Regions from separate parts of the Pantoea sp. AS142 genome, predicted to be linked through region 1. Evidence: riboswitches for the same ligand, from Rfam matches in the RefSeq annotation. Region 1 holds a riboswitch; each other region holds the start of a gene.
The links. Region 1 has a riboswitch for thiamine pyrophosphate ahead of thiB (thiamine ABC transporter substrate binding subunit). Riboswitches for the same ligand answer to the same signal wherever they lie in the genome.
Positions count from the first base shown of each region.

Region 2: another riboswitch for thiamine pyrophosphate. It lies ahead of thiC (phosphomethylpyrimidine synthase ThiC); the one in region 1 lies ahead of thiB (thiamine ABC transporter substrate binding subunit).
Region 3: another riboswitch for thiamine pyrophosphate. It lies ahead of thiM (hydroxyethylthiazole kinase); the one in region 1 lies ahead of thiB (thiamine ABC transporter substrate binding subunit).
Region 4: another riboswitch for thiamine pyrophosphate. It lies ahead of WFO64_RS08125 (FAD-dependent oxidoreductase); the one in region 1 lies ahead of thiB (thiamine ABC transporter substrate binding subunit).

Region 1 covers NZ_JBBCMO010000009.1:134,051-138,744, reverse strand. The annotation lists gene thiQ (thiamine ABC transporter ATP-binding protein ThiQ) at 1-119, opposite strand, end outside; gene thiP (thiamine/thiamine pyrophosphate ABC transporter permease ThiP) at 106-1,713, opposite strand; gene thiB (thiamine ABC transporter substrate binding subunit) at 1,689-2,675, opposite strand; TPP riboswitch at 2,722-2,824, opposite strand; gene sgrR (HTH-type transcriptional regulator SgrR) at 2,860-4,521, opposite strand.
Region 2 covers NZ_JBBCMO010000018.1:6,342-11,035, forward strand. The annotation lists gene hemE (uroporphyrinogen decarboxylase) at 1-591, opposite strand, end outside; gene nudC (NAD(+) diphosphatase) at 632-1,402, opposite strand; gene rsd (sigma D regulator) at 1,492-1,998, shown strand; TPP riboswitch at 2,152-2,252, shown strand; gene thiC (phosphomethylpyrimidine synthase ThiC) at 2,340-4,262, shown strand; gene thiE (thiamine phosphate synthase) at 4,265-4,694, shown strand, end outside.
Region 3 covers NZ_JBBCMO010000002.1:394,609-399,302, reverse strand. The annotation lists gene WFO64_RS06855 (GntR family transcriptional regulator) at 1-623, shown strand, start outside; gene thiD (bifunctional hydroxymethylpyrimidine kinase/phosphomethylpyrimidine kinase) at 682-1,482, opposite strand; gene thiM (hydroxyethylthiazole kinase) at 1,469-2,266, opposite strand; TPP riboswitch at 2,301-2,401, opposite strand; gene WFO64_RS06840 (hypothetical protein) at 2,708-2,905, shown strand; gene WFO64_RS06835 (AEC family transporter) at 3,002-3,961, shown strand; gene ahpF (alkyl hydroperoxide reductase subunit F) at 4,026-4,694, opposite strand, start outside.
Region 4 covers NZ_JBBCMO010000003.1:28,353-33,046, forward strand. The annotation lists gene WFO64_RS08110 (hypothetical protein) at 1-436, shown strand, start outside; gene WFO64_RS08115 (alkene reductase) at 696-1,814, shown strand; gene WFO64_RS08120 (ArsR/SmtB family transcription factor) at 1,831-2,148, shown strand; TPP riboswitch at 2,288-2,407, shown strand; gene WFO64_RS08125 (FAD-dependent oxidoreductase) at 2,541-3,485, shown strand; gene thiS (sulfur carrier protein ThiS) at 3,469-3,666, shown strand; gene WFO64_RS08135 (thiazole synthase) at 3,669-4,427, shown strand; gene WFO64_RS08140 (HesA/MoeB/ThiF family protein) at 4,437-4,694, shown strand, end outside.

The sequences.
Region 1 (4,694 bases):
GTGCTTTTACCCGCCCCACTGGGTCCGAGAATCGCGATGCGCTCGCCACGTGTGGCATTGAGGCTGAAGCGCATCGGCAGATGCTGATAAAGGTAAGTGAGATTATCAAGGGTCAGCATGGTGGCCTGGTAATTTTTCCATTAGTGTGAACAGCAGTAAACAGAGCAGCAACAGCAGCAGGGCGGTGACCGCACCCTCTGCGCCGCGATAGGCGCCAATCTGTTGATAGAGGTAGAACGGCAGGGTGCGGAAGTCGGCGTTGCCAAACAACGCCACCACGCCAAAATCGCCGATCGACAGCACGCAGGCAAATGCCAGGGCCTGAGCCAGCGGACGTTTCAGCGCGCGCAGCTCGATCAGCCGCAGCCGGTTCCAGCCGTGGATATCCAGTGAATCACAGAGTCTGCCGTAACGCTCCGCAACGTCTCGCATCGGGTTCTCCAGCACTTTCAGCGCATAGGGAATAGCGATTAGCGCATTGGTAAAGATCACCAGCCCCTCTGCTGAATCGGGCAGACCCATGGTGGTGTTAAACAGCAGGAAAAAGCCGGTGGCGAGCACGATGCCTGGCATCGCCAGAATCAGCATGCCGCTGGTGTCGATCAACTGTGCCGCTGCCGGACGCTGACGCAGACGCAGTTCGCGACTGCTCCAGAGCAGCATCATGGTCAGCACTACACAGAGCAGACCGGCGCCAGTGGCGATACGCAATGAGGTAAAGCTCGCCTGCCAGAGGGCAGGCTGCGCCAATGCGCCTCGCAATCCGCCGTGCAGACCATCGACGATGACCGCCGCCAGCGGTGGCAGCAGCAGGATCAGCGCCAGCAGAATCAGCAGCGTATCGACCACCTGTGCCCCGCGCGAATCCTGTGGATCGCGCCAGCCGTTCATCTGGCTGTTTCCGGCGGGGATCGCCTTGCTGAAGCGCTGGCTGAGCAACACCAGCGTCAGGCAGCAGCCGAGCTGGAGCAGCGCCAGCAGCGCTGCACGTCCGGGATCGTAGTCATAACTCAGCGCCTGAAATATCGCCAGCTCGATGGTGGTCGCCTGCGGGCCGCCGCCCAGCGACAGCACGGTGGCAAAGCTGGCGAAACAGAGCATAAAAATCAGCGCACCGGTCGGCAGCAACTGACGCCGCAGCCACGGCCATTCCAGCAGACGAAAATGGTGCCAGCCGCGCAGGTCGAGCTGTGCCGCCAGCTGACGCTGTTCCGGCGGAATGCTTTCCAGCGTCTGCAGCATCAGGCGGGTCGCCATTGGCAGGTTAAAAAAGACGTGCGCCAGCAGAATGCCTGGCAGACCGTAAAGTGAGAAGTGATAACCGATGCCCAGCAGCTGGCATAGCTGCGCCAGCCAGCCGACACGACCGTAGACGGTCAGCAGACCAAACACGGCCACCAGCACCGGCAGCACCAGCGTCATGGCACACAGACGCAGCAGCAGCTGTCGGCCAGGAAAATGGCGTCGATAGAGCGCCCGTGCCAGCGGCACCGCAGGCAGCAGCGACAGCAGGGCCGAGAGCAGCGCCTGACCGAAAGAGAAGGCGATAACATGATGCAGGTAGTCATCCTGCAGCACGCTGCGCCAGTCCGTTTCCGGCGCGGCGTTCCAGAGTGCACCGAAGGCCAGAAACGCCACGCTGGTTAACAGCAGCGTGGCGAATGAGCCAGGGATCAACCAGCGCGGCATCAGTGGCTGACGGCGCGTTGCCACTGACTAATCCAGCCTGAACGCTGGCTGGCAACCTCTTCCGGCGAGAATTGCAGGGCGGTGGCGGGCACGTTCAGCGCGCCGAAACCGGCAGGCAGCGGCGTGTCGATTACCGGGTACATCCAGTTACCGGTTGGGACAGTACGCTGGAAGTCGGGCGAGACCATAAATTGCATGAACTGCCGGGCCAGCGCTGGCTGTTTGCTGTTGGCTAGCTGAGCGGCAACTTCAATCTGCAGATAGTGTCCTTCCGCAAACGGCGCGGCGGCGTAGTTCTCTTTTTTCTCTTCGATGATGTGGTAAGCCGGTGAGGTGGTGTAGCTCAGCACCAGATCGCCTTCGCCCTTGAGGAAGAGGCCATACGCTTCACTCCAGCCTTTGGTCACCGTCACGGTTTTCTGCGCCAGCTTTTGCCACGCCTGCGGAGCCTGATCGCCATAGACTTTCTGCATCCACAGCAACAGGCCTAATCCGGGGGTGCTGGTGCGGGGATCTTCGTAGATCACCCGCCACTTTTCCGGACTGTCGACCAGCTCTTTCAGGCTTTTGGGTGGATTTTTCAGACGGTTTTTATCGTAGACAAAGGCGAAGTAGCCATAGTCAAACGGCACGAAGGTGGTGTTGTGCCAGCCGTCGGGCAGAGTGAGTTTTGACGTATCAACCTTGCTTTCAGCAAACAGACCGGTTTTCTGCGCCGCCTGCACCAGATTGTTATCCAGCCCCAGCACCACATCCGCTTTACTGTTTTTACCTTCCATCCGCACGCGGTTCAGCAGCGACACGCCATCTTCCAGCGTGACGAATTTCAGCTCGCAGTTGCACTGTGCTTCAAAGGCTTTTTTAACTGCCGGGCCAGGGCCCCAGTCAGCGGAGAAGGAGTCGTAGGTGTAGACCGTGAGAACAGGTTTTGCCGCCAGAACGGGGGCGGAGAATACCAGCAGCACCGGCAGAACTTTGTTTAACACTTTGCGCTCCTTCAGGAGAGTAGGGGATGAGTCGCAAAGGATCTGAGCACAGAGGCCTCTCAAATCCCTACGTCGGTATTAACCGAATCAGGTTCGACGGGTCTCTCTCAGCTGCTTGCTGTTGGCAGGCGGCACCCCGTTGAGAACGTCACATTCTAGTCATTTCAGCGCCGGGGTGAAAGCGTCACAGCGCCGGTGGTGCAAACCAGGCGGATTTAAAATCAAACCAGCCCAGCGTATTCATCCGAACACCGCGCATGCTGCGCTGACCTTCAAGTAGCAGCCAGTGGTGAAATAGCGGATGCAGACCCGCGTCTTCGACTAACTGTTTACTCCATTCGGCCAGCGGCAGCGTTTTCTCGCGCCAGCGGGCGGCATCGCCATGCCAGTCGATCGGCAGGCAGTGATGCAGCAGCGGGATCTCATAGAGCTGCGCAAACAGCGAATAAGTCAGCGGTAGAGTAAAGTTCACGCTGCCGAGCCAGATATCACTTTCCGCTTCGCCCTGATACCAGCTTTCGTAACTGATTTCGCGTGTTTCCAGCGTGACGCCATGCTGTGCCAGCAGCGGACGCAGCGCGTTGGCAATGCCTTCATGCTCAACATGCTGGCTGTACCAGGTCAGTGTCAGATGGGTCAAGCCCGAGGGTTTTTCTACTGGCGTCAGGTCGCGCCGGTGATGCCAGCGTGGCAGCAAACCATAAGCCGGAAACCAGTAACGCTGATAACCGACACCGGCGTGATTAAGCAGGGCGATGGGATTAAACAGGTAGCTGACCCAGCGCCGGACCGCCTCGTTGCGTCCCTGCTCTGAACGCTGGTCGAACAGCAGATAGTAGCAACCTTCTTCCAGGCGGCTCTCCTCCTGAATTTCATCAGCGCCGTCGCCCTGCAGACGTACGCCGGCGTAGACCATCTCATCGCTGATGTCAGGCAGGACCCAGATAGAGACATCATCAATCAGGGCGCGAAAACCAAAGTAGTCATCAAAAGCTTCGATCTTGAGCTGACTCTCCTGATTGCGGATCGCCCGGTAAGGGCCGGTGCCAATGGGCTGACGGGCAAAGTCGTGCAGCGTCGGCCATTCGCGCGGCAGGATCATCGCACTGACGCTGCCCAGCAGCCAGAGTAAACCCTCGTCGGGCTGACTTAAGCGGATATCCAGCGTCCAGGGAGCGGGCGAGTCGATCTGCGCAATATGGGAAAAGAGCGGATGGGGACGCTGACGCTCCAGCGTGGCGAGCACATCCTCCATCTCCAGTTCTCTGCCGTGATGGAAGCGAATCGCCGGACGCAGAAAGAAGCGCCAGTGAAGCGGGGAAGTTTGCTGCCAGTGGTGCGCAATATCTGGCTCGATTTCCCCGTTTTCCTCATTTATCCGCGTCAGGCCGTTGAAAATCTGTCGGGCAATGTGGGTTTCAGAGCGCCGCAGCGGCGAGCCGGGCAGCAGGTTGAGCAGCGGACGATAGTAGAGCACCCGCAGGATATGTTTGCCCTGCCGGAAACTGCGCCCCAGATGCGCGCTGATCATCTGCCGCACCTGATTTTTATCGCCCACCAACTGGACCAGCTGATCGATGCGATCCTGCTCCAGCAAATCTTCAGCACGCTGCTGTTGCAAAGCCAGTCCGGTGTAGCAGAAGGTAAGCTGTGAACGCTTTCCGCGTCCGGCCTCAGCCTGCCAGATCAGCCAGCCTGCGGCCTGCATTCGGTTAAGCAGATTGCGCATATGGCGGCGCGAACAGTGCAGCAGGTCAGCCAGTTCGCTAAGGGTAATCTCCTGCGTTTGCCCCTGGCAGTTCTGCCACAGGCGAATGAACTGCTGCTTCAGACGTGATGAGGACATAAAAGGGGAACTCCTGGTGAAAAGCGCTCTGTTTTTCCTGCCTCATTTTAAGAGCAAACTTTACGCTATGGGAAGAGCGGGAGGCATTCAGCAGTGAATGGCGTTCGACCCTCGCTTCGCTGTTCAGCGGAGTGTTTTTCTGAGTAGGGTGCATTTACCCGGCCAGCAGATGA
Region 2 (4,694 bases), on a different contig from region 1:
AATCTGAGCATTGAGATAGAGGATGACGCTGTCGGCCAGCTTATCCAGCATCGCGTGCAGCGTAGCGGGATCGGCATACATCATCTTCTTGATTTTGGTAAATGCCTTGCTGCTGCCGCCTTCCACCATGTAGGTGGCCAGCGTCCACGGACTGCCTGAGAAGCCAATCAGCGGCAGATCACCGTTCAGGTTTTTACGGATAGTGCGGACGGCATTCATCACATAGCCCAGCTCCATTTCTGGATCGGGCACCGGTAAACGCTCGACGTCAGCGCGACAGGTCACAGGATGAGAGAAACGCGGGCCTTCGCCGGTTTCAAAATAGAGACCCAGTCCCATCGCATCCGGAATGGTCAGGATGTCACTGAAGAGAATGGCGGCATCCAACGGATAACGGCGCAGCGGCTGGAGAGTGACTTCACAGGCCAACTCGGCGTTTTTACATAGCGACATAAAGTCACCCGCCTGGGCGCGTGTCGCTTTGTACTCCGGTAAATAGCGCCCGGCTTGTCGCATCATCCATACCGGCGTGACATCAACTGGCTGACGTAACAGGGCACGCAAATAACGATCGTTCTTCAGTTCACTCATCTCAACACTCTCTCAATAACAGGCGTGTAGTGTAGCACTTTCACACTTCGGCGCGGCACAGGGCGACGGTATCTTCAATCAGACGGCGCGCCACGGTGCCTGGCGGCGGCAACAGGGGCAGGTCATCAAAACGGAACCAGGCCGCATCCAGCAGCTCTTTGCCGTCGTGTTGCAGATCGCCGCTGGCATATTCCGCCATAAACGCGGTCATCAGCGATTGCGGAAAGGGCCACGGCTGGGAGGTGACGTAACGGACGTTTTTGACCCGGATATTGCTCTCTTCCATCACTTCGCGGGCAACGGCCTGCTCCAGCGTCTCGCCAACTTCCACAAAACCCGCCAGCACGGTGTAGACCTTGTTGCGATGGCGGGCATGATTCGCCAGCAGGATTTCATCACCACGACGGATAGCGACAATGATGCAGGGAGCGATCTGTGGATAGTAACGCTCGCGGCAGTGACTGCAGAGACAGGCAAATTCATGTTTGCTGTGGTACATCTCATGGCCGCAATAGCCGCACCAGCGATGAGACCGGTAGAATTCTGCCAGCTGCACACCGCGACCCACCAGCTGAAACAGCTCTACATCCTGATCGATCAACTGTCGTACTGAGAACATATCGGCAGAACGCGGCTCACAAATTAGCCAGACTTTTTCGCCCTGCCATTCACCGATAGTGCGGGCCTTACTGCCGGTCAAACCAAATTTTTCGGCGTTTCCGTGGGGCAAATCACCTTGTGGCAACCAAAGTTTCTGTTCATGGCTGACAATCCACCATCCAGCGTCTACGCTTGAGATTTCGTATTGCATTTATTTCGTCATCCTTAGCGTCAAAACGCACGCTGAAGCCCTGATGTTAAGTGTGTAGATAAACAACTATAACTCACATGGAGTTAGATATGCTTAACCAGTTAGACGTCCTGGCTGAACGCGTAGGTGGCAGTAATGAACTGGTCGATTCGTGGCTTGAAGCTCGTCGTCAGCTACTGGTGACCTATTATCACCTTGTCGGCCTTAAACCTAAAAAAGAGGCGCTGACGCGTCTGGATGAACAGGCTCTGGACAACTTCTGTCACAGCCTGGTCGATTATCTTTCTGCAGGTCACTTCAGTATCTATGAACGCGTCATCAGTGAAATGAGTGGCGACAGCCCGATGATCGCCGCCGCGCAGATCTATCCACCGTTGGAAGCCAACACTGAACGTCTGATGCAACTGTATGACGGTCAACTGCAACAGGCGATCGACGACGAGAACTGCATGACCTTTCAGCAGGCGCTGTCCGAAGTCGGCGAAGTGCTGGAAGCACGGTTTACGCTGGAAGATAATCTGATCCAGCTGGCATGGGATAACCAGCTTGCCACTCCGCCGGTTGCCAATGACAGCCATATCGCGCGTCCGGCTTAGCCGTCATCACTGGTAAAAGGGTTGAGATTATCTCGTCGCCCTTTTATGCTGAACAGGTTCTGAGGAGCGTACTCCAAAGAACCTTTTTTATTTTTGCTTTGAAATACAAGGTTTACGCCTGACTCTGTTGTGATCAGACGCCAGCGTAAAAACAGCTTCTTGTCGGAGTGCCCAGTTGGGCTGAGACCGTTAATTCGGGATCCGCGGAACCTGATCAGGTTAGAACCTGCGAAGGGAACAAGAGTAAATATTTTCTGTATGCCAGTACGTTTACGCTGTCTATACGGTTACTCCTTCCGAACTCCGGACAAGCATCGTTCCCCCTTAACAGGAAGATTGCTATGTCTGACCCAAAAATAACCCGTCGTGAACAACGTGCCCAGGCGCAGGAATTTATCGATTCCTTGCAAAGCGGCAGTGCATTTCCCCAGTCCCGTCGCATCTGGATTACCGGCAGCCGCGAGGATATTCGCGTTCCCATGCGCGAAATCGCGCTCAGCCCGACCCACCTCGGCGGCAGCAAAGAACAGCCTCTTTATGAGCAAAACGAAGCGGTACCGGTCTATGACACGGCGGGGGCTTATGGCGATTCCGCGGCACAGATCGATGTTCATCGTGGCCTTGAAAAGCTGCGCGCCCGCTGGATTGCTGAACGCGACGACAGCGTGCTTCTGGAACAGAACAGCTCAGACTATACCCAGCAGCGGCTGGCTGACGAGGGACTGGATCATCTGCGCTTCGATCAACTTCCGACACCGCGCCGTGCCCGCGCAGGCCACCGCGTCACGCAACTGCACTATGCCCGCCAGGGGATCATTACCCCGGAAATGGAATTTATCGCCCTGCGGGAAAATATGGGCCGGGAGCGAATCCGCAGTGAGGTGTTGCTGCAACAGCATCCAGGCCATAGTTTTGGCGCGCATCTGCCCGCCGATATCACGCCCGAGTTTGTCCGTCAGGAGGTCGCTGCCGGCCGCGCCATCATCCCTGCCAATATCAATCACCCTGAATCGGAGCCGATGATCATTGGCCGCAACTTTCTGGTTAAGGTCAACGCCAACATCGGTAACTCGGCAGTAACCTCTTCCATTGAGGAAGAAGTGGAAAAACTGGTCTGGTCGACTCGCTGGGGAGCCGATACGGTGATGGATCTCTCTACCGGCCGTTATATTCATGAAACACGCGAATGGATTTTGCGAAACAGTCCCGTGCCCATTGGTACCGTGCCGATTTATCAGGCGCTGGAAAAAGTGAATGGCGTGGCCGAGGCACTGAACTGGGAAATTTTCCGGGACACGCTACTTGAGCAGGCAGAGCAAGGCGTCGATTATTTCACGATCCATGCTGGCGTGCTGCTGCGTTATGTCCCGATGACCGCGAAGCGTCTGACCGGGATTGTGTCGCGGGGTGGATCGATCATGGCCAAATGGTGCCTGTCGCATCATCAGGAGAGCTTCCTGTATCAGCACTTCCGGGAGATCTGTGAAATCTGCGCCGCTTATGATGTTTCCCTGTCTCTGGGTGACGGCTTACGTCCGGGGTCGATTCAGGATGCCAATGATGAGGCACAGTTTGCCGAACTGCGTACCCTGGGCGAACTGACCCGCATCGCCTGGGAATATGACGTTCAGGTGATGATTGAGGGGCCGGGGCATGTCCCGATGCATATGATTCGTCGCAACATGACCGAACAGCTCGACCTGTGCGATGAAGCCCCCTTCTATACGCTTGGCCCGCTTACCACTGACATTGCACCTGGCTATGACCATTTTACCTCAGGTATCGGTGCCGCCATGATTGGCTGGTTTGGTTGCGCCATGTTGTGTTACGTCACGCCCAAAGAACATCTGGGCCTGCCGAACAAAGACGATGTGAAGCAAGGATTGATCACCTACAAAATCGCGGCGCATGCCGCCGATCTGGCGAAAGGCCATCCGGGGGCGCAGATACGTGATAACGCCATGTCCAAAGCGCGCTTTGAATTCCGCTGGGAAGATCAGTTTAACCTGGCGCTGGATCCCCATACTGCAAGGGCTATGCATGATGAAACCCTGCCGCAGGAGTCGGGCAAAGTGGCCCATTTCTGCTCAATGTGCGGTCCTAAATTCTGCTCGATGAAAATTTCCCAGGAGGTGCGCGAGTTTGCGGCACGCCAGGATGCCCGTGCCGAGCCGGTTGAAGTAGGCATGGCGCAAATGTCAGACCGTTTACGCAGCCGCGGCGATGAGTTTTATCACCCCGCCGATGCCATTAATGAGGATTAACCATGCCTGCATTTCCCGCTACCGCTCCGCGCCTGGGGCTTTATCCGGTAGTTGATAGTCCCGCGTGGATTGAACGCCTGCTGGAGACGGGCGTTCGCACGCTGCAGCTGCGCATGAAAGATCAGCCCGATGAGGTCGCCGAGCACGCCATTGCTCAGGCGATTGCACTGGGCAAACGCTTTGACGCGCGCCTGTTTATTAATGACTACTGGCAGCTGGCGATTAAGCATCACGCCTATGGCGTGCATCTGGGTCAGGAAGATCTGGATTTCGCAGATCTCGCCCACATTCATCAGGCCGGATTGCGACTGGGACTCTCCACCCACGATGATGCGGAACTGGATCGCGCCCTGGCGATCCAGCCCTCTTATATCGCGCTTGGGCATATCTTTCCGACACAGACCAAAGAGATGCCTTCTGCGCCTCAGGGCA
Region 3 (4,694 bases), on a different contig from region 1:
GCCGAGATATTGTCACCTGCGCAATTCAGCCGGGCTCGCTACTTTCTGAAAAAGAGGTCTCCGCGCGCTTCAACGTCTCGCGCCAGCCGGTACGCGAAGCGTTCATCAAGCTGGCCGAAGCCGGACTGGTACAGGTATTGCCGCAGCGAGGCACCTTCGTGCGCAAAATCTCCGCTAAACGGGTGGCAGATGGCCGCTTTATCCGTGAGGCGGTGGAAGTATCGGTGGTCCGCCGTGCGGCGCTGGAGATTGATGATCCGGCACTGATGGCGCTGGAGCATAACCTGCAACTGCAGCGCATGGCCGCTGAGCGGCATGACAGTCAGGCTTTTCTCAGCCTGGACGATGAGTTTCATCGCCTGATCGCTGAAAGCATTGACTGTAAGCTAGCCTGGGAGACAGTGGAGAATATCAAAGCGGCAATGGACCGGGTGCGATTTCTGACGCTGAGTGAAGTCTCTCCGCCGGACAAGCTGATTGAGCAGCATGAAGAGATTTTTGCCGCGCTGAAGCGCCATGACTCCGATGCTGCCGAAGCGGCAATGCGTCGTCACCTGCAGGAGATGATCTTCTCGATCACCCCGATTGCCGAGCGTAACAGCGCCTGGTTTGAAGCACCCTGAGCCTGAAAGATTAATCGCCTGCACCGTCCGATTGGCTGGTCGATGCGGGCGTTCGTTATTACCACCATTGATGAAAATGGTGAACCGGCCCGATACCCTTCCCGACCTCCAGGGAATCCGCCTGCAGCAGCGCCTGCTGTAACCAGTTTTTAGCGTCTCCAATCGTCTCTGCCCAGTCAACATGGCGTGGACGCAACGCGGCTAAGGCTGCCGAGAGTGTGCAGCCGGTGCCATGCGTATGACGGGTATTCACGCGCCGCGTGCTGAATCGCTGCTCTGCTGAATGCGTGACCAGCCAGTCCGGGCTCTCCGCCGCCAGAAGGTGCCCGCCCTTCATCAGCACGGCCTGACAGCCCAGCGCCAGCAATGCCCGCCCCTGTTCGCGCATCTCAGCCTCATCTGTGGCAATGGCGCAATCGAGCAACACCGCCGCTTCTGGCAGATTAGGCGTGATCAGCGCGACCTGTGGCAATAACAGCTCACGCACACTGGCAACGGCGTCTGGTGAGAGCAGCGCATCGCCACTTTTCGCGATCATTACCGTATCCAGCACCACAAACGGGATTTCCGCATGCTTCAGCCGGGCAGCAACCTGCTCCACAATGGCCGTTTCTGACAGCATGCCGATTTTCGCACTGTCGATACGTACGTCATTCAGCACCGAATCGAGCTGGGCGGCCACAAAGTCAGGCGTGATACGGTAAACAGACTGCACGCCACAGGTGTTCTGTGCCACCAGCGCGGTAATCACACTGGTGCCATAGGCCCCAAGGGCTGAAAAGGTTTTGAGATCGGCCTGTATGCCTGCGCCGCCGCTGGGATCGGTACCGGCAATCGTCAGGGCATTAATGCGTTTCATGATCCACCTCCAGCGTCCAGAGCGCATCAATAAACGTTGTGGCAAAACTGCCTGGCCCGGCTGACTGCGACGCCGCTTTTTCACCTGCCCGAGCCATGACCTGACAGGCGGTGGCGACATTTATCAGCCGATCGCCAGGCAGACTGCTGAAACCGGCCACCACGGCCGAGAGTGCGCAGCCGGTGCCCACCACCCGCGTCATTAAGGGCGTGCCACCGCTGATGGTAAGAATTCGCTGACCATCGGTGGCGTAGTCCACTTCACCCGTCACTACCACCAGCGTGCGCCAGGTGATGGCAAGCTGCTGTGCCGCATCAAGGGCCGCATCTGCCTGATGCAGCGTATCGACACCGCGCCCGCCGCGGGCCTGCTGTGCCAGCGCCAGAATCTCTGAAGCATTCCCCCTAATCACCGCCGGTTGCTGGCTCAGCAGTTGCTGGCAAAAGTCGGTGCGCAGCGTCAGCGCGCCGACCGCGACCGGATCAAGCGTCCAGGGGGTGCCCGCCTGCCTGGCGGCAGTGATAGCAACCTGCATCGCCTGCTGACGTTCGCGGGTTAAGGTGCCGACATTAATCAGCAGGGCATCGGCAAAGCCGCTGAACTGTGCCGCTTCATCAGCATCGATCACCATCGCCGGTGAGGCATTCAGTGCCAGCAAGACGTTAGCGGTGAAGTTCTGGACCACGTCATTGGTCATGCAATGCACCAGCGGTGACTGACAACGGAAAGTGTGCAAACGGGGCGCGAAGTGCGCGGCAGAAAGGTGTTGAGATCGATGTGTCATCATAGCTCCCAACCGGCGAACAAGAAGGCGAATGCGGTCAGGCATCAGACTTCCCTACGCTGGCATTATCCAGTTCAGGTCAGCGGGTTTTTCTCAGCCCTTTCACTGTGGAAAGCGGCACCCCGAGTCGTGTTACGGTTTGCAGCATAGGCAAGCCGTCCGGCGAAAGCAAGCGACACCAGTCAGGCAAATAATTGTGCATGAGACAATTCACATGATCCCGATCAACGCCTGACGGTGCAAAAAGAGGCTTAATGCTGCGGGTTAGCAAGTTACCTCTTAATAGGTAGCCCCGTTTTTTACTCTGACGGGTATTATTTTCCGCGCCCACCTGAGTTATCCCATAATAATTAACCTGCTCGCAGCACCATCGTAAAAAATATTATATTTCATGGGGTTAAAAACTTCTGGAACGGAAATTCATACTATTCAGGATGTATGATGCGATTGTCAGCGCTTATTCCACACCGCCATCGATGGCAGGATATTATTATTGAACGCAAGGGTGCCATGGCGCCCAATGGCAGACAGTATTTTTCCACCTATATTTCCGCGCGCTGCTCAGGCTGTGGCGAAATTATTCACCGGGTCTATTACCGTGATATTACTGACCAGCAGGCACGCCGCTGGTTGGGCTAACGTCCCAGCTACGGTCAATTCAGACACCGCTAAGTTAACAGTTAGTTAGCAATTTGTTAGTCTGGTAACTAATCATCGTCTGACCAGACTCTCTCTATGCCACTGCTGTTTGAAAGCTTAAACCATCAAATTTATCTGTCAGCCCCGCTGTTTATCCTGATTCTGCTGGGATACGGCCTGACGCGCCTCGGAAAATGGCCCGCCAGCATCAGCGAAGGGATGAACCGTTTTGTGTTCAATGTTGCCCTACCCTGCATGTTGTTTCGGGTCATGAGCACCTTTTCGCAAAGCCCGCCGGTTGATGCGCGCCTGTTACTGGCCTTCTTTGGCAGTTGCCTGCTGGTGTTTATGGTGGGCCGGTTGCTGGCGGCACGACTGTTTAATCTGGATGGTGTGGCGGCATCGGTCTTTGCGCTGGGGGGAATCTTTTCCAATAATGTGATGTTGGGGATCCCGGTGGCCACAGTGCTGCTGGGGCCAGAGGCCCTGCCCCCGGTAGCGCTGGTGCTGGTGTTTAATAGCCTGATCCTCTGGACCTTATTGACCGTTTCAGTCGAGTGGGCAAAACAGGGCAGCTTCTCGCTGAAAGGCGTGTGGCGCACCCTGATCGGTGTACTGAAGAACCCGCTGATCATCGGCATTCTCAGCGGCACGGCATGGAGTTTCCTGCAACATCCCTTGCCGGTACTCGCCGCTGAACCGCTGCGAATGCTGGCCTCGCTGGCGGCGCCCCTGTCACTGGTAACGCTGGGCATGAGTCTGGCGCACTATCGGGTGCGGGATGGATTGAAAGAGAGCTATACCCTGTGTCTGCTGAAGCTGGTGCTGCAACCGATGACGGTATGGGCAATCGCCTGGCTGACCGGTCTGCCGCCGCTGGAGAGTAAAGTGGTGGTGTTGCTGGGGTCGATGGCGGTCGGGGTTAACGTCTATCTGATGTCGCAGAAATTTAATGTCATTACCGGCCCGGCGGCGGCGAGTATGCTGTTTTCTACGCTGTTTGCGGCAGTGACGACGCCAATCTGGATGATGCTGATGACGCTGGCGGGCTATTAACAGGATAATAAAAAAAAAGCCCCTCAGCACGGGTGCTGAAGGGCTACTGTCTGGCTGGCGAACGTTATTCAGCCGATTTATTACGAATCAGATAGTCAAAAGCGCTGAGTGACGCTTTTGCCCCTTCGCCACTGGCGATGATGATCTGTTTGTACGGCACGGTGGTACAGTCACCTGCGGCGAACACGCCTTTCAGGCTGGTTTCGCATTTACCATCGATGATGATCTCACCCATTTTGTTGCGCTCAACCGCGCCTTCCAGCCATGGCGTATTTGGCAGCAGACCGATCTGAACGAAGATACCGGCGAGCGGCAGCTCATGGGTGGTCTGCGTCGTACGGTCGATATAGTGCAGGCCAGTCACTTTAGTACCGTCGCCTTTCACTTCAGTGGTCTGCGCGTTCAGGATCACATCAACGTTTTTCAGGCTGCGCAGTTTATCCTGCAGCACCTGGTCAGCACGCATCTCACTGGCAAACTCCAGCAGCGTAACGTGTTCAACGATACCCGCCAGATCGATGGCGGCTTCAACGCCGGAGTTACCGCCGCCGATCACTGCCGTGCGCTTGCCTTTGAACAGCGGGCCATCACAGTGTGGGCAATAGGTCACGCCTTTGGTGCGATACTCTTCTTCACCCGGCACGCCCATGTTACGCCAGCGTGCGCCGGTCGCCAGGATGATGCTACGTGATTTAAGCACGGCGCCTGAGGCGGTTTCAATGGCGTGCATGCC
Region 4 (4,694 bases), on a different contig from region 1:
GACGCTTACGCAGGTGAAACTGCACAAATTGATTGAGAAATATGTCCCGGAGGATAAGCGGGACCAGGCGACCGGTATTGTTGATGAGATGATCGACAGTAAAGTGGCATTCCGGGAAGAGAGATTGCTGCTTGGGGCGCAGCAGATGCTGGATATCGCGCATCAATATGGCACCAGCGAAATCGTGGCGGGTGCGCGTGATGACCTCGACCAGGTAAAAAGCGGCACTGCGCGGCCACAGATTGAATTGGCCAGAATGATGGAGGCGACAAAGTCGGGCAGTGACATGAATGCTGTATTTAACACCTTTGCCGACGTGATCCGTGCCACGCCTAACCCGCACAACAAAGCACAGCCCTCTATCGATGCCGCACTAAAGCAGTTGGCGGTTTATCGCCAGCAGTGGCAGGCGTTCACTGAAAAATACGCTTTATAATGTCGCTATAATCCTGCAAGTGACGGTACACTCGTGGCTAAGAAACGCGCCACAGAGCCGCATTTGCAGGATAGCCAGACTGACGTTATCCCCTCACGACCAGCAATTACTTATTGTTATTACAGTACTATTTAACGACCCAGCCTGAAACTGTCTTTCTGATCTCAACCATCCCAGGAAAAAAGGAGAGATTACACATTTACAAATTTAAATGTGTAAATATAATACCACCTCTTCACATATCAGAGGATTTTTAGTCATGTCGTCACTTTTTACCCCCCTGAATCTGGGTAATCTTCAACTTCGGAACCGCATAGTACTGCCGCCGCTGACGCGTTGCCGCAGCGAACAGCCGGGCAACATTCCCGGCGATATAATGGTGGAATATTACCGCCAGCGCGCCAGCGCGGGACTGATGATCACCGAAGGCACCCAGATTGAGCCTCGCGGGCAAGGCTATGCCTGGACGCCAGGGATCCACAGCGACGCGCAGATTGCCGGCTGGAAAAAGATCACAGAGGCGGTACATCAGGAAGGTGCCACGATTTTCTGTCAGCTCTGGCATGTTGGTCGCGTCTCGCACAATGAACTTCAGCCAGGCAAGCAGGCACCCGTTGCGCCTTCAGCCATGACAGCCGATAACGTCCGGGTATTTATTGAAACAGGGCCAGGAGCCGGGATATTAACTGCGCCCAGCGCACCACGGGAATTGACCACCGCTGAAGTTAAAGAGATCGTGGAACTCTACCGACGGGCAGCAGAGAATGCCAAAGCAGCCGGTTTCGACGGCGTGGAACTGCACTCCGCCAACGGTTACCTGATTAACCAGTTTATCTCTGAGCACACTAACTTCCGTACGGACGAATATGGTGGATCAGCTGAGAATCGTCTGCGTTTTCTGCGTGAAGTCGTTGAGGCGGTCAGCTCGGTATTTGGCAGCCACCGTGTTGGCGTCAGGTTTGCGCCGCTGTTTTCAAGTACCGACGAAGAGCGCGTCTATCTCGGACTGGTCGAAAGCGATCCCCACGCGACTTACATCCGTGCCGCGCAACTGCTCAACGAACTGGAAGTTTGCTATCTCTCAATAGCCGAAGCGGATTGGGATAACAGTCCGGATATGCCTGAGAGTTTCCGTATTGCGCTACGGGAAACGTTTCGCTCACCGATTATCTATTCAGGTCGTTACACGGCAGAAAAAGCACAGCATATGCTGGAAAAAGGCTGGGGCGACCTGTTTGGTTTTGGCCGCTCATTTATTGCTAATCCTGACCTGCCGGCGCGGATTAAATCAGGCTTTCCGCTGAATGATGTCGATCACGCCTCCCTGTATGGCGGCAGTGAGAAAGGCTATACTGACTATCCTGTTTACCTATCCTGATGTTCTGTGAGGCGGCATGTCCCCCGAAAATGCCCTGAAGCTACTGTCTAACCCAACCCGGGTGGCAGTGCTAAAGTGGCTTAAAAATCCTGACGAAGCGTTTGCGGGTTATTCCCAGCTCTATCCTTTCGATCAGTATGGCGTCTGTGCCAGTCTCATCCAGGACAAGGCGGGCTTATCACAGCCCGCCACCTCGTTATGCCTGAAAGCACTTCAGAGCGCAGGGCTGGTAGAAGCCAGTAAAGTGGGGAAATGGACCTACTATCGCCGCGTCGAACCACGTATTCGCAAAGTCACCGAAGCGGTGACGCAATCGCTGCAGGCGCTTTTGTAGCGACGGCATTTTCAATACCTTTGCCTGACCGGGCTGCCATTGCAGGTTTGCCCGGACAGCCAGACCCTGAACGTCTCCCCGATTTTCTGACTCTGTTCCATGCAGTCTGCTTGACGAAACTGCCTGCTTACCTTACAACTAAACCCGTCAGGGGAGTCTCGCCAGAGAGACTGAGAGGCTAATAGCGCACCGCGCGGCTTAGCGACCCTTAGAACCTGACCCAGTTGATACTGGCGTAGGAAGACGGGTATCTCATCAGATACTTGCCGCAAGGGTGCAGTCGCGCCGCTCTTGCCTTTTCCCTTCTGGTATCACGGGTCTTCGTTAACTGATAACGAGGCGAATGTGACCCACTTAATCCTGAATCTCTCTTCTGCTGTCTGGTGGACATTTTGAGCCGCTGGTCGGTGGTCGGCAGCGGCGTTGCCGGGCTTTGTGTCGCCACGCTGCTGGCGGAACAGGGAGAAACCGTTGAAATCATTACTCAGCCTGACTGCCGTGCGGCCTCGCACTGGGCAGGGGGCATGCTCGCGCCCTGGTGCGAAGCAGAAAGTGCACCTCCACAGGTGATCGAATGGGGCCAGCACGCTGCCAGCTGGTGGGCGAAACGTGTAGAGGGCGTGGAGCAGCAGGGCACGCTGGTGGTTGCGCCGCCGCGCGACAGCCGCGAACTGACGCGCTTCGCCAGCATGACGGAGCAGCATCAGTGGGTCGCGCCTGGTGAGGTTGAACCGGCGCTGGAAAACCGCTTTGCCCGCGGCCTGTTTTTCGCCGGCGAGGCGCATCTCGATCCGCGCCGCGCGTTGCAGCAACTGCACGATAAGCTGCAACAGGCGGGGGTGCCCATTCACAGTGGTAAACCCAGCGGGAAAATCATCGACTGCCGTGGCATCCACGCTGCTGACCAGCAGCCGTCACTGCGTGCAGTGCGTGGCGAAATGTTCATCCTGCACGCGCCCGAAATTCAGCTCTCCCGTCCTGTCCGGCTTCTCCACCCGCGCTTCCCCTGCTATCTGGTGCCCCGTGCCAGTGGCCACTTCATGCTGGGTGCGACCATGGTTGAAAGCCACGACAGCAGCCCGATCAGCGCCAGGGCAATGATGGAGCTGCTCAGCGCCGCCTATAGTCTGCATCCGGCGCTGGCAGAAGCTCGGATCACAGAGAGCGGCACCGGTCTCCGGCCCGCTTATCAGCAGAACCTGCCACAGGTCCGCTACGAAAATGGCCGTTTTTTCCTCAATGGGCTTTACCGCCACGGTTTTTTGCTGGCCCCGATTATGGCTGAAAAACTTATGCTGCAACTCACTCAGGAGATTAGTTATGCGAGTGGAACTTAATGGCCGCACGATTGAAACCGGTGCAAATACGCTGGCTGAGCTGTTGCAGGAGCAGCAGATTGATCCGCGCACGGTCGCCACCGCGCTGAACGGCGAGTTTGTGCCGCGCAGCTGTTATGCCAGCCAGCAGCTTGAGGCGGGAAACCAGTTGGAAATCCTGTCACCCATGCAGGGAGGTTGATCATGTTCTACCAGTTTGTTCCGCAATCCCGATTTCTGCTCGGTACCGCTGGCTATCCATCACCGGACATTCTGCATCAGGCGATAGACGCATCTGGTGCGGAGATTATTACCGTCAGCCTGCGACGGGAAGGCAGCGAGGGCGGGGCGTTCCGTACGCTACTGCAACGGCTCAATAAACGTATTCTGCCCAATACCGCGGGCTGTCACACAGTGAAAGAGGCAGTGACGACGGCACTGATGGCACGTGAACTGTTCGATACAACATGGATAAAGCTGGAAGTGATTGGCCATGCCGACACACTACAGCCCGATCCGTTTGCGCTGGTTGAAGCCGCGCGCATTCTCTGCGCTGACGGATTTCAGGTCTTTCCCTACACCACCGATGATCTGATTGTGGGCGAAAAATTGCTGGAAGCGGGCTGTGAAGTGCTGATGCCCTGGGGCGCGCCGATTGGTTCAGGCCAGGGGCTGCGCAATATCGAGGGGCTGCGCACTATGCGTGCATGGTTTAAAGATATACCGCTGATTATTGATGCAGGGATCGGCGCACCAGGCCAGGCGGCACAGGCTATGGAGATGGGTTTCGATGGCGTGCTGCTTAACACTGCGGTGGCAAAAGCGCGCGATCCAGTGAGAATGTCGGGTGCCTTTGCCGCCGCGATCTACGGGGGGCACGAGGCGTTTCAGGCAGGATTGATGGAGCAGCGCGATATGGCGTCAGCCTCCACGCCAGTTTTTGGCCTGGCACAATTCAGATAAGGAGTGGCAATGTCACGTTATCAGCGACAGACAATGTTGCCGGAAATGGGTGAAGCGGGCCAGCAACGGCTGAGCAGCGCAAGGGTGCTGGTGGTGGGGGCGGGCGGGCTTAGCGCGACGCTGCTGCCCTTACTGGCAGGCGCAGGCGTAGGTTTTATTCGCCTTTACGATGGCGATCGGGTTGAACTGCATAACCTGCATCGGCAGACGCTGTTTGGGGTGGACGATGTGGGGCAGCCGAAAGTGTTTTGCGTCCAGCGTGCGCTG